Regions from separate parts of the Vibrio sp. R12-SG2-ISO1 genome, predicted to be linked through region 2. Evidence: riboswitches for the same ligand, from Rfam matches in the RefSeq annotation. Region 2 holds a riboswitch; the other holds the start of a gene.
The links. A riboswitch is a leader RNA that binds a small molecule or an ion and turns the genes downstream of it on or off. The one in region 2 is predicted to bind lysine.
Positions count from the first base shown of each region.

Region 1: it holds a riboswitch for lysine, as region 2 does, so the genes downstream of both, AC6R10_RS00815 (Na+/H+ antiporter NhaC family protein) here and lysC (lysine-sensitive aspartokinase 3) in region 2, are expected to answer to the same signal.

Region 1 is NZ_JCBDGO010000001.1:180,285-187,506, forward strand. It holds gene hisC (histidinol-phosphate transaminase) at 1-405, opposite strand, end outside; gene hisD (histidinol dehydrogenase) at 409-1,707, opposite strand; gene hisG (ATP phosphoribosyltransferase) at 1,713-2,609, opposite strand; His leader region at 2,659-2,795, opposite strand; gene AC6R10_RS00815 (Na+/H+ antiporter NhaC family protein) at 2,995-4,596, opposite strand; lysine riboswitch at 4,708-4,889, opposite strand; gene AC6R10_RS00820 (H-NS family histone-like protein) at 5,512-5,919, shown strand; gene AC6R10_RS00825 (inosine/guanosine kinase) at 5,971-7,222, opposite strand, start outside.
Region 2 is NZ_JCBDGO010000010.1:99,297-106,518, forward strand. It holds gene uvrA (excinuclease ABC subunit UvrA) at 1-2,097, shown strand, start outside; gene AC6R10_RS09585 (PglL family O-oligosaccharyltransferase) at 2,192-3,955, shown strand; gene AC6R10_RS09590 (pyridoxal-phosphate-dependent aminotransferase family protein) at 4,074-5,192, opposite strand; lysine riboswitch at 5,421-5,598, shown strand; gene lysC (lysine-sensitive aspartokinase 3) at 5,685-7,037, shown strand; gene pmbA (metalloprotease PmbA) at 7,116-7,222, opposite strand, start outside.

The DNA of each region.
Region 1 (7,222 bases), on a different contig from region 2:
AATGGCGCTGAGATCCAGTTGCCAATCTTGAGTCAACGGCACCACTTTTTTCTCCACACCAATGGTTTCCGCTGAAATAGCGTACATTCCGTAGGTAGGTGGACAATATAAAATGGCGTCTTCACCCGGCTCACAAAATGCGCGAATCAAAAGCTCAATCCCCTCATCCGCACCGCGCGAGGTCAGCGTTTGCTCAGGTTTCACGCCCGCGTAAGCGGAGTAAGCGTTAATCAACTCAGCAGGTTGACACTCACTGTAGCGATTCAGGCGGGCGAAATCCGTCTTGTACTCATTGTTGAAAGGCGACTCGTTGGCATTGAGCCACACATCGCCACTGCCGCCAATGCGACGTGCAGACAGGTAAGGGGTCAGTTGCTGAACTTGTTTGCGTGCTAGCTTTTCCATCTCTTACCCTTGCTTCTGAGCCAATTTTTCAACACGAATGGTAACGGCGCGTTTGTGCGCATCCAGTCCTTCTGCTTCCGCCATGGTCACGACGGTCGGCGCAAGATTTTTAATCCCTTCCTCAGAGAGTTCTTGCACCGTCATACGCTTGGAGAAATCCGCCAAGCCTAGGCTTGAATAGGTGCGAGTGTAGCCATAGGTTGGCAGAACGTGGTTGGTGCCCGACGCATAGTCGCCCGCCGACTCAGGTGACCAATCACCAAGGAAAATCGACCCAGCGTTATCAAGAAGAGGAAGCAGTTCACGTGGGTTCTTGGTCTGTACTATCAAGTGCTCTGGGCCATAGTAATTCGAAATAGAAACCGCCTGAGTGATGGAATCAGAAATGATGATCAAACTCGACGCCAGTGCTTTTTCTGCAATAGAAGCGCGAGACAGTACTTTGAGCTGACGCTGAACGGCATCCGTCACTTGATCGGCAATCACTGGCGATGGCGTGACCAGCACCACTTGTGAGTCTGGGCCGTGCTCAGCTTGGCTCAAGAGATCCGCAGCAATGAAATCTGGGTCGGCGGTCTCATCGGCAATCACCAACACCTCAGAAGGGCCCGCTGGCATGTCGATCGCGGCACCGCGAAAATCGTTGCTCACTTGGCGCTTAGCTTCTGTGACGTACGCATTACCTGGGCCAAAAATCTTGTCCACTTTCGCCACGGTTTCTGTTCCGTAAGCCATCGCAGCAATCGCTTGACCACCACCAACATTGTAAACTTCATCGATACCACACAGCTTCGCCACGTAGAGGATTTCATCTGCGATCGGTGGTGGTGAGCAGAGTACCACTTTACGACAACCCGCAATCTTAGCCGGTACGCCGAGCATTAATACGGTCGATGGCAGTGGCGCACTGCCACCTGGGATATAAAGACCGACTTTCTGAATCGCTCGAGTCACTTGTTCACACACAACACCAGGTTGCGTTTCAACTTTAATAGGCTGTGGCTTTTGGGCTTTGTGAAACTTAGCGATATTGGCGTACGCTTGCTCAAGCGCTTGCTTCATGGTTTCGCTTAAGCGCTCTGACGCCGCCTCAATCTCTTGAGTTGAGACTCGAATCGACTCTGGTTTGACGCGATCATACTTTTCCGTCAACGCCAATAGAGCAGCATCGCCTTGAGTTTTTACTTGCGCGATAACCTCAGACACCGCAGCGGTAATATTCGCCCCTTCGGTAATGGCAGGGCGCTCTAAAATGGAGTCTTGTTGAGATTCACTCAATGATTGCCAAACAACTGTTCTCATCGCCCTTACTCCATCATTTTCTCAATTGGAAGTACTAGGATTGAGCTAGCACCAAGCTCTTTGAGTTGTTCCATGGTTTCCCAGAACAAGTTTTCGGTACTAACAAGGTGAACGGCCACTTTTTGTTTGTCAGCAGAGAGCGGCAAGACGGTTGGATCTTCTGCGCCAGGAAGGAGCGATTTGATCTGCTCAAGTTTGTCTGCTGGGGCGTGCAGCATGATGTATTTCGACTCTTTCGCTTGCTGAACGCCTTGCATACGAGTCAATAGCTTATCAATCAGTTCGGTTTTATCTTGTGCGAACTCACCTTTACGCTGAATAAGGGTCGCTTTTGATTGGAAGATGACTTCCGCTTCTTTTAAGCCGTTCGCTTCTAAAGTAGCGCCGGTAGACACTAGGTCGGCGATGGCATCAGCAAGGCCAGCACGTGGCGCGACTTCAACAGAACCAGTCAGCATACAGGTTGAGAACGGTACGCCTTGCTCATCCATGTAGGCTTTTAACAATTGTGGATAGGTGGTGGCGATACGCTTACCGGCCAAATCTTGCGGGCCCTTGTACTCTTCATCCTTATCGATCGCAATAGAGAGACGGCAGCCACCAAAATCGAGACGACGCAATGTCACAAACTCACTAGGTTCACCCAATGCTTTTCGGTCTAGGCGGACTTCTTCCAATTCGTTTTCGCCAATGAAGCCAAGATCAACCACACCGTCCATGATCAAACCTGGGATATCGTCGTCACGCACAAGCAGCAAATCGATAGGCATGTTCTCTGAGTGAACCACCAGCTTTTCACCCATGACGTTAAATTTCACACCGCACTTTTTCAGCAGTGCTTGGCTCTCTTTACTTAGACGACCTTTTTTCTGAATGGCGATTCTTAGGCGTTGTGTTTGCATGACTCTTGTATCCCTGTGTTCAAAATCGTTCAAAACGTTAGACTTAAAAACTAAAAAACCCTCGGAAGGTTTGTCTCCCGAGGGTCATAAATCTTTATATTTGCGATTTTCTGCCTCCGGGAGTTTCCTATCTCCCGGGTATGCGCACATCTCCCGAAAGACTAGATTGGGTGATGGTGATGATGAATGTTCATTACAAAATTGCGCATACTGATAAAGCTCTCTTAGCTCGCTTGGTTGCTAACCACACTAACCAAGCTCAGGGATCTTTTCAACCTTTAATTTCAACTTTTTCTTATTTGTATTAGACAAATAAGAAAGGAGGCCAACGCCTCCTTAAAATAATCAATAGAATCTGTCAGTTAGATACCAACTGTCTATCGTTTTATGACGTCGTACAGCTCGCTAGTTTCGATTTAGACATCATTGAAAGCACCGCGCACACCGCTACAAACGCCACGCTGGCGACCGCAAATGAGAGACCGACCGATGCCGTCATACCGAGAGTGATAAAGCCCACACAAGAGATCGCCGCCACAGACAACGCATAAGGTAGCTGAGTCGAGACGTGATCAATGTGATTACAACGAGCACCCGTCGAAGACAAAATCGTGGTATCTGAAATCGGTGAGCAGTGATCACCAAAGACCGAACCTGCCAGCACCGCACTCAGCATTGGCAACATCAAGGCAATATCTGTTGCTCCAGCCATATCACCCGCAATCGGCAACATGATACCGAATGTACCCCAAGAGGTACCGGTCGAGAACGCCATCAAGCCCGAGAGCAAGAACAGGATAACCGGCAACCAATGTGGGTTGATGCTACCTTGCGCCAGCGTTGACAAGTATTTACCTGTGTTCATGTCACCAATCACGCTACCAATGGTCCACGCGAAGACTAGAATGAGGATCGCACCAAACATTGAGCGCGCACCAACCCACAGTGTACGAGCAATTTCGATGGTCGCAATGCGTTGCTTAACTACCGTAAACAGCGCCGTTGCCAAACCCACAATACCACCGTAGATCAAAGACAAACCCACATCGGTGTTTTCAAAAGCGCCCAGCAGATTAAATGCTTGGCCATCCGCTTTGAGCGCCTGACCACCGGTGTAAAGCATGGCCGCGACCGTTGCAATGATTAACAGCACAATAGGCAAAACCAAATCAAGGACGCGTCCGCCTTCGCTTTCACGAATATCCAGCTCTTCATTGAGCTCGTGCGCTTCTTTGGTGTCGTTCTCTGCATCTTTGTCAAAACCACGGCCTTGAGACGCCGCAATTTCATGGCTGCGCATCTTACCGATGTCGAGACCAAACCAAGCCACAGCAAACACCATCAACAGCGCAAATACCGCATAGAAGTTCATTGGAATCAAACGCACGTAAGCGCCCAGAGCGGAATACTCTGTGATGCCATGAGAGACTAAGATGCCACCAATGATGGTCATAATATAGGCACCCCAGCTTGATGCGGGCATCAAGACACACATAGGGGCAGCGGTCGAATCGAGAATATAAGCCAGCTTAGAGCGAGAGACGTAAAAACGGTCCGTGACTGGGCGAGAAATCGCGCCCACCGCCAAGCTGTTAAAGTAATCATCGACAAAAATGAACACGCCCAAAAACGCAGCAAGCAGTTTTGAACCGCGCTTACTTTTCACACGAGACTGCGCCCATTCAGCGAACGCGCGAGTGCCGCCTGAGAGCGTCAGCAGTGCTGTCATCATACCGAGCAAAAGCAAGAAGCCGACAATACTCATGTTCCAAGTATTGAGGCCACCGTCTTCTACGAAAACGCCCGATACGGTTGACGCAAGATAACCCGACGCACTCGCAAACGAATAGTCGTTAAGCAATACGGCACCTAAAACGATACCCACACCGAGAGACACAAGAACGCGACGCGTAATGATCGCAAGACTCAACGCCACGAGTGGTGGCAAAAGAGATAAAGGAGATGAGGCAAAATCAATTAAATTCATGATCTTCAAAAACCAGTAATAAATGGTTAGAGATCTACTGCAGATTAGTCAACCGCACGAGGCCGTTGATAATGTTGAACTTAGCGACAGGGAAGTAGACACTTCACCCAACCCTACAGTAGCGCTCCATAGTTTTACACATTATAGACTATGGCAGTGTTAGCCCTTTCGAGACTAACCCCAGCGAACTCCTTTGATATGGAAGCCCACTTCGGCGAGATAACCTTTCACGCATGCTCATTGGCATCACCCCAACAAACGCTACTATTTTATTCCGCTCCTCTACCGCACAACCAAAATAATCAACCAATGAAACATCAAATTAACAAAGGTTTTACTGTAGTCATGCATTAGGTGGCGCCATTGTACCCATCTAAAACTGCATTTCAACAATTTGGCTCGTTTTGTTGTCACTTTTATTGCTTAGCGATGGTACAAACGGGAAGCCAACTCTCAATTTGGTGACAATTCACACTGTGCTGACGTTCAACGCCCGGGACATTAAAAACTCGGTGTTGACTGCAATGCCAAATAGATAGCACTTTCTCCAAGTCGAAATATGTGCTGTGATCGAAATCGTAAAAGAAAACGTACTGAGGTGGTTCATTTGAACTATATCGACATTATAATGCCAACTATTAGGCAAATTCGTTCTCATGCTGATTTCGGCGACTTTTATCTAAACAGTACCATCAGGATAAGAAACGTTTAATAATAGATATGAAACTCTATTATTAAATCTGAGCGTCAAAACAGGACTTAGCCGAATGATCGCTCCAATAAAGTAAAGAAAGGTAAATTTGGCTGACAGTAACAATAAATTTATCGCATTCTGCTAAGAATGGATTGTAATGTTTAAATATCAGGATTAGTATTTAAGAAATACTCTTAAATAAGATAACAATGAGAGATGTTATGTCTGAACTAACAAAAACACTATTAAATATTCGTAGTCTTCGTGCAGCAGCACGTGAACTGACTCTTGAGCAACTGGAAGACGCCCTAAGCAAATTAACGACAGTCTTTACTGAGCGTAAAGAAGAGGAAGAAGCGCAGCGTGCAGCAGCGGCAGAGCAAGAAGCCAAACTGGCTGCCATTGCTGAGCAAATTTCTAAAGAAGGTATCGATATTGATGCCCTTTACTCTGCGCTTGCTGGTGAAACAAAAACCAAAACAAAATCGAAACGTGCACCTCGTCCACCAAAATATAAATACGTGGATGCAAGCGGTGAAACTAAAACTTGGACAGGTCAAGGTCGCACCCCATCTGCTATTCAACAGCAATTGGATGCAGGTAAGAGCCTAGAAGAGTTCCTGATCTAACTTTCGATGTAAGTTAGTTCAAAAAAAAGCGCCTGTCGGCGCTTTTTTCGTTTATCTTTCCCAGTAGGCTTCTTCCAAGCTATCTTCTCGTTCAGGTAAACCTTTCGAAAGACGTGGAGAGTGCTGAACCAATACCTCATAACTGGCACGGTTAGAATACTTACACACTTGTGAAAAAGAAGAGTAAGTTAAAAACGCATGCGCGTGTTTACTCGAGTTGGGCACATTTTCTTTGTGGTATTTATTCGCGGCCATATCGTGTAGCAACGCAGACAATGCCGCATCACCGGCACCATTAGTGTTTTTAATTTTCTCCGGACCACCCATGTATGGTGAAATATGAGAATACACTTTGATCGCTTGATCGCAATTATCTTTTAATGCTGGGCGGCTAAATTCATAACGATTGAATTCCGCAATACTACCTGGCAACAAAGGCAATGACGTTTCACGTTTGGCTGCTTCTTCGGTATAACCAGCCATAAACAAGCCAAGTGGCCCAGCAGTACACAGCACCAAATCGACCCACTCCAAGGCTTTGTCTGATGCCGCAAGCGGGTCGCTCTCCCCAGTGAGCGCATGCGCCTCATCTTCATTCATCGCTACAACGGTGACATGATCGCGCAAAAATTGCTGCCAAAACTGCGGGTCATCTTGGATGACAAACTTAGTCCCTAACGTGAGAACGACCGGTACATCGTGCTTTTTCGCGTACTCAATAGCGCGCATGGTCGCTTCTGGCATCGGATCGCCCGCTTTGCAGCGCACCAAATACGCAGTCAGCACCAGTGCAGAGGCATTTTTAAAGATTTTTTCTGGAATGCTCTCTGGTTTAAGCTGGTTCATCTGCCCTTCACTAATGGCAAAGGTACGCTCACCATCTTCGGTGATCAGCGCGAAGCAGCGTCCAATTGCGCCGTCGACACCTTGCAGATAATTCAAGTCCATTCGACTGGAGGTATTGCACAAATAACGATAGCCGTAACTGCCGATCTTGATGTCCTGACTCATGACACCAAGCAGCGTAGAACGGTCATCCGCCAACACAGAATAGTTGTGCAAGGTATTGCCAATCGTGCCACCCGCGTATTCATTGGTGATCAAATCATCGCGCTTAAGTTCGTCGTATAACGCTTCGGCCGTCGCATCATCAATCACCAGTGAGTGTCCCTTACTTAACTGGTATTTTTCGATGAGCGAGCTGCACACTTTAGCTTCAATATCCACTAAGGTTTGGTCGATACCAATAATATGTGTGCGGGACATTTTCTTGCTGTCCTGCGCTTGAGTCACTAAAGGGTCG
Region 2 (7,222 bases):
GAGATCGTGTTCTCTGCTAACTTTGCTTGTCCGCATTGTGGCTACAGCATGCAAGAGCTTGAACCGCGCTTGTTCTCGTTCAACAACCCAGCCGGCGCCTGTCATACCTGTGATGGCCTTGGCGTTCAGCAATACTTTGACCCTGCACGCGTGATTTTGGATGAGTCACTCAGTTTGGCAGAGGGTGCTATCCGCGGTTGGGATCAGAAAAACTACTACTATTTCCAAATGCTGACGTCGCTCGCCAACCATTATCAGTTTGACCTGAACGCACCCTTTAAGTCTCTGCCAAAGAAAATTCGCGATGTGATTCTCACCGGCTCTGGCAGAACGGAAGTGGAGTTTAACTACATCAATGATCGCGGGGATATTCGCGTTAAACGTCATCCGTTTGAAGGCATTCTCAATACCTTGGAACGCCGCTATCGCGATACTGAATCTAACTCGGTACGCGAAGATTTGGCCAAGTACATTTCAACCAAAACCTGTAGCAGCTGTGACGGTAGCCGACTGCGCCTTGAAGCTCGCAATGTGTTCATTGGCGATACGACGCTGCCGGAAATTGTCGAACTCAGTATTGCCGATGCACTGACCTTCTTCCATGAATTGACTCTGGAAGGTCAGCGCGCACAAATTGCCGAGAAAGTGATGAAAGAGATCAACGACCGCTTGCAGTTTTTGGTCAATGTCGGTCTCAACTACCTCAACCTATCCCGCAGCGCCGAGACACTCTCCGGTGGTGAAGCGCAACGGATCCGTCTTGCCAGTCAAATTGGTGCCGGTTTAGTTGGTGTGATGTATGTACTGGATGAGCCTTCGATTGGTCTTCATCAGCGTGATAACGAGCGCCTGCTCAAGACGTTGACTCACCTACGCGATCTTGGCAACACCGTGCTCGTCGTTGAGCACGATGAAGACGCCATCCGTATGGCGGATCACGTGATTGATATCGGTCCTGGCGCGGGCGTCCATGGCGGTAACGTGGTGGCAGAAGGCACCATGGAAGAGATCATTGCCAATCCGAACTCTCTCACGGGCCAATACCTCAGTGGTCAAAAGCAGATCCGAGTCCCAACGGAGCGCACGCCTAAGGATCCGAAAAAAGTCGTGCAGCTCATTGGCGCGACGGGCAATAACCTCAAAGATGTCACGTTGGAGATCCCTGTCGGGCTGTTTAGCTGCATCACCGGGGTGTCTGGCTCAGGCAAATCGACTTTGATTAACGATACGTTCTTTAAAATTGCCCACACCGAGCTCAATGGTGCGACGACCGCCACACCCGCGCCGTATAAAACCATCAAAGGGCTACAACATTTTGATAAGGTGATCGACATCGATCAAAGCCCGATTGGTCGCACTCCGCGCTCAAATCCAGCGACCTACACCGGTATTTTTACACCCATTCGTGAGCTGTTTGCTGGCACACAGGAGTCACGCTCTCGTGGTTACAAACCGGGCCGGTTCAGTTTCAACGTGCGCGGCGGGCGTTGTGAAGCTTGCCAAGGTGATGGTGTGATCAAGGTGGAAATGCACTTCTTGCCAGATGTGTATGTCCCTTGTGACGTCTGTAAAGGCAAACGCTACAACCGCGAAACCTTAGAAGTGCGCTACAAAGGCAAAACCATTGACGAAGTGTTAGAGATGACGGTCGAAGACGCACGAACCTTCTTCGATCCAGTTCCTGTGATTGCTCGTAAGTTGCAAACCTTGATGGATGTGGGCTTGTCTTACATTCGCCTAGGTCAAGCGGCCACGACCCTCTCCGGGGGGGAAGCGCAGCGCGTTAAATTGGCGCGTGAGCTCTCTAAGCGCGATACCGGCAAAACACTCTACATTCTCGATGAGCCGACCACAGGTTTGCACTTCCACGATATCGAGCAGCTGTTAGCCGTGTTGCACCGCCTGCGTGATCACGGCAATACCGTTGTGGTGATTGAGCACAACCTCGATGTGATTAAAACTGCAGACTGGATCGTCGATTTGGGGCCGGAAGGGGGACAAGGCGGCGGTGAAATTATTGCTAGCGGAACACCGGAAGATGTGGCCTTGGTCGAAGGCTCACACACAGCGCGCTTCCTTAAGCCTATGTTAAAGTAAGCAATAGTAGTAAAAGTGAATAAAAAAATAGTAAAGTAAACGGGCTGGCGTGCTTCTTAGTGCCAGCCCGTTTTATTTGCTGGAAAGGAACACTATGGCAACCACCCACGTGGCAGGCACGCAGCTTCAAGCACGCACACAAGCTCGCCCTCTAACGAAACCTTTCTTGGCTATGATTGGCCTAGTCTACCTTGTCGCGATGCATTTCTTCATGCCGAACCCAGGCGGTTCAGGCTTGGCCCTTGCCTTTAACCCACCCACTTGGCTGCTGAGCTCAGTCGCTATCGCTCTTGGGCTTTATCAAGTTGGGACACGTGGCCAAATTCGTTACAACAAATTGACCATAGGTCTGTTTCTTTGTTGTGTGATCATGACCGTGCCCGTGCTCTATCCGCACTCTGAGCTGTCGTTGTCGGTCGCGCGATTAAGCGGATTGTGGGCCGGTTTTTTGCTGTTTGCCGTGCTGCAACAATTTCGTTTTAGTAACCCTCAGCGTCAAAGGCTGTTGTGGTTTGTGGTTATCGCCGTGTTCATTGAGGCCTTGTTTGGCTGGGTACAGTACCTAGTACTCGAACCCGGCAATCCCTTTGGCTACAACACCGACGCCAATCGTCCATACGGCATTTTTCAGCAACCGAACGTCATGGCGAGCTTCTTAGCCACAGGGCTTGCGCTGTCTGGCTATTTGCTGACCCGTCAGCCCATTAAATATCAACGCAAAGTCAGCCATGTGGCGCTACTCTATCTGGTACCTGCCATCGTGCTGCCCCTACTGGTAGTGCTCGCCTCTCGGACGGGTTGGCTCAGTGCGCTACTGGTCGTCGTGCTGCTGATCCCTTATTTGATGCGCTTTGCCACCAAAAAACGCGCCGTCGGTTGGCTCGTCTCTGTGATTATTGGCGTCACCATTGGCTTAGGGACCACGTTGATCGGTGAGAACAACACCCTGGCAGAGCGAAAGGTGAATCTAGAAGGGCCCAGACAATACACCTTCCCTCAGACGCTCGATATGCTGATTGAAAAGCCATTTACTGGCTATGGTTACGGACGCTTTGAAGCTGAATACTTGGTCTATACGGCGCGTCAACATCAGCTCAACGCCAGTTATCCGCCTGGGCTTGCATCAATGGATCACCCACACAACGAAACCTTATATTGGGGCGTAGAGGGAGGCGTGCTGCCGATTTTGGCCATGTTGATCGCGGCCATTTTGGTACTGTATCGTATCTACGCAGCGAAGAAAGGTACACGTTTGGCGATTTTCTCGCTCTTTATCCCCATCGTGCTTCACACCCAATTAGAATATCCGTTTTATCACTCAGCGATTCATTGGGTAACCTTTATCCTATTGATTTACTGGGTCGACCAACGTAAGCGCGCCTACCGATATGCGCGATTGAGCATCGTATCGCAGACCGGACTGCGCGTAGCAAGTTTGGTCTTGCCGCTGGTGACGTCGTTTTACATGATCACCACGCTGCACACCAACTACATATTGACACAGTTTGAGCTCTCCAAACCGAAAGATCCAGATATCCTTAACCGAGTCAGTAACCCGATTGTCTGGCAGGAACGTTTTGACTGGGACATCTACAGCACCTATCTCAATATTGGCCTGCACCAGCAAAACCCTGAATTTATTCAACCCTACGTGGATTGGTCGCTTGGCGTGATTACCCACAAACCGAGACCGGCGTTCTACAACAACTTGATTCTGGCCTACCAAGGTTTGAATGACAGTGAAAAGGCGGAGCAAATCCGAGCCGAAGCGCAATTCCTGTTTCCGCGGCGCGATTTCTCAGACGTGCAATACGTGCCACCGACAACCGACGCACTACTTCGTACAGACGAAGAATAAAAAGAAAACAAAAAGTAGATAAGAAAAGGCTCTCCGAACTGGAGAGCCATCTGCAATCATTAATAAGTCGATTTGCTCGCCAAGCGACTCTATCCGAGCGACTCTAATCCGAGCGACTCTATCCGAGCGACTCTTTAAGCGCTTGCAAACAGAGCGCGACGTTCTCCTCACGCGCACCATAGCCCATTAGGCCAATCCGCCACGCCTTGCCCGCCAATGCGCCAAGCCCGGCACCAATTTCCAGATTGTACGTATCAAGAAGGTGGCTGCGCACTTGGGCTTCATCAATTCCCTCAGGAACATAAATCGCATTCAGTTGCGGCAAGCGTGCGGACTCTTCCACCACAAACTCAAAGCCAAGCGCTAATAAGCCAGCCTTGAGCTTGTGGTGCATCTGCTGATGGCGACGCCACGCGTTTTCTAACCCTTCATTTTTGAGCATCAGCAAAGCTTCATGCAGTGCATAGAGACTGTTGACGGGCGCTGTGTGGTGGTAACTGCGCTTGCCCTCTCCACTCCAGTAACCGAGCACCAAACTTTGGTCTAAAAACCAACTTTGCACCGGTGTTTGACGAGCGGTGATTTTCTCAATCGCTGCACTGGAGAAGGTCACAGGAGAAAGGCCCGGCGTACAAGAGAGGCACTTTTGACTGCCCGAGTAGACCGCATCAAGTTGCCACTCATCGACTTTGAGTGGCACACCACCCAGTGACGTCACCGCATCGACAATCGACAACACATTGAACTCTTTAGCAAGCGCGCCCAGCGTCTTCGCATCGCTGCATGCCCCTGTCGACGTTTCTGCATGGACAAACGCGAGGAGCTTGGCATCAGGATGCGCCTGCAACGCATCACGAACTTTCTCTACCGAGACCGGCGCTCCCCATTCATCATCAACCAACACCGCTTCACCGCCGCAGCGTACCACGTTCTCTCGCATGCGTTCGCCAAACACGCCATTGCGGCAGACGATGACTTTGTCCCCCGGCTCAATCAAGTTAACAAAGCAGGTCTCCATACCTGCACTGCCTGGTGCCGAGACGGCAATCGTAAACTCATTGTTGGTCTGAAAGGCGTATTTAAGCAGCTGCTTGAGTTCGTCCATCATCTGGATAAAAAGCGGGTCAAGGTGGCCCACCGTCGGGCGGCTCAAAGCTTGCAGTACCTGTGGGGAAATATCGGATGGACCAGGGCCCATCAAAATACGGCGAGGGGGGATAAAACTTTGGTAAGTCATTGGCAACTCCTTTTGAATCATGAGGGTGTTCTTGTTGTTATCTCTTCACCATAATCGAATTCATCCAGCGCAGCAATGCGCAAAAAGTCGACAGGTCATACCAGCCTCACAAACTGAACCTATCGTCTTTAACCCGTAAATTTCGCATTGACATTAAGAAGATAAACACGTTCAATGCGAAAGCGGTGGCAAGACAATTCGTCACCCTGTTGTACAAACAATTATGCTTTTTGCAGAAGAGGAGCACTACCCAGGTAGGCATGTTGTGGAGCCACAATTCCAAAACAACATTCTGAGGGGGAGTAGTGCCGAGGTAGGCTTATATTGTGGTTTAAGCCTGTCGGTTGACTTGGGTTGAGTCCCATCAACTGTCATCAGCGCCGTCTGGTGATGAGCTTCTGAGGTCGTACTCCATACCTACCTCTACTCTCGCTCATCCTCACCTCACGCAAAGGAAAGACTCAATATTCAGGAAGTTGTGGGAGAAATGCCGTGAGCAATTTTAACGTTGCTAAATTTGGTGGGACAAGTGTTGCAAACTTTGAAGCGATGAGCCGTTGTGCGGCGGTCGTTGAGAACAATCCAGAGACAAAACTGGTGGTCAGCAGTGCCTGTTCAGGGGTAACAAATCTATTGGTCGCGCTGGCGAACGGCGTACAAGATCAGCAGCAACGCAGCGATATTCTGACTCAGCTCGCTGAGATTCATGATGCGATTCTTAATCAACTCAATGATCCAACCCATGCGGCGAGTGAAGTGTACAGTCTGCTTGATACGGTCACCAGCCTTGCGGAAGCGGCCTCGATTCAAGCCAGCAATAAGTTGACTGATCACCTTGTTGCGTGTGGTGAACTGATGTCGACCCACATTTTAACCCAACTGATGATTGAGCGCGGCATCAACGCGGTACGCTTTGATATTCGTGATGTACTGCGCACTGACAGCCACTTTGGCCGCGCAGAACCGGATGTTGCCGCCATTCGTGAGCTTGCCAGTGACACCTTGCTGCCACTGTGCCGCGAGCACGTTGTGGTGACACAGGGCTTTATTGGTTCCGATGAAGAAGGCAACACCACTACCCTTGGCCGTGGTGGCAGTGATTACAGTGCGGCTTTGATTGCCGAGGCAGTGCAAGCCTCTGGCTTAGAAATTTGGACTGACGTACCGGGAATCTACACCACAGATCCGCGCATTGCCCCGAATGCGGCACCGATTGCAGAAATTAGCTTCAGCGAAGCGTCAGAGATGGCGAATTTTGGCGCCAAGATCCTGCACCCTTCGACCCTAGTCCCTGCTCTGCGCCATGATATTCCGGTATTTGTCGGTTCCTCGAAAGCGCCTGAGCAAGGCGGTACTTGGATTCGTCATCAAGTGGAAAGCTCACCGCTGTTTCGCGCCCTAGCCCTACGTAACAACCAAACCATGGTGACGCTGCGCAGCGCGAAAATGTTCCATGCTTACGGCTTTCTAGCCAAAGTGTTTGAGATCTTGGCCAAGCATAAGGTCTCGGTCGATTTGATCACCACCTCTGAAATCAGTGTCTCATTAACGCTTGATCAAACAGGTACCTCTGGCGGTGCGCCATCGTTACCTCAAGCTGCGCGTGAAGAGCTTGAAGAGCTGTGCAGCGTGAAAGTGGAACACAACCTCTCCGTCGTCGCCTTGATTGGTAACAACATGAGCGAGAGCAAAGGTTATGCAAAACAAGTATTTGGTACACTTGAAGACTTTAACTTACGAATGATTTGTTACGGCGCTAGCCAGCACAACCTCTGTTTCTTACTGCGTGAATCAGAAGCCAAACAAGCGATTCAGAAGTTGCATGTCGAGCTGTTTGAGCGCTAACAGCACTATAAATACACATCAGCGACGAAGCACTCTCGTGTTTCGTCGCTGAAGCATTGCTACGTCAAATAGTGAGGCTTATTCGCCCGCCACTTTCATTGACTCAAGCAGGATAGAACCGGTTTGAATCTGCGAACGGGTTTCCACATCACTGCCGACAGCCACAATTTGGTTGAACATCTGCT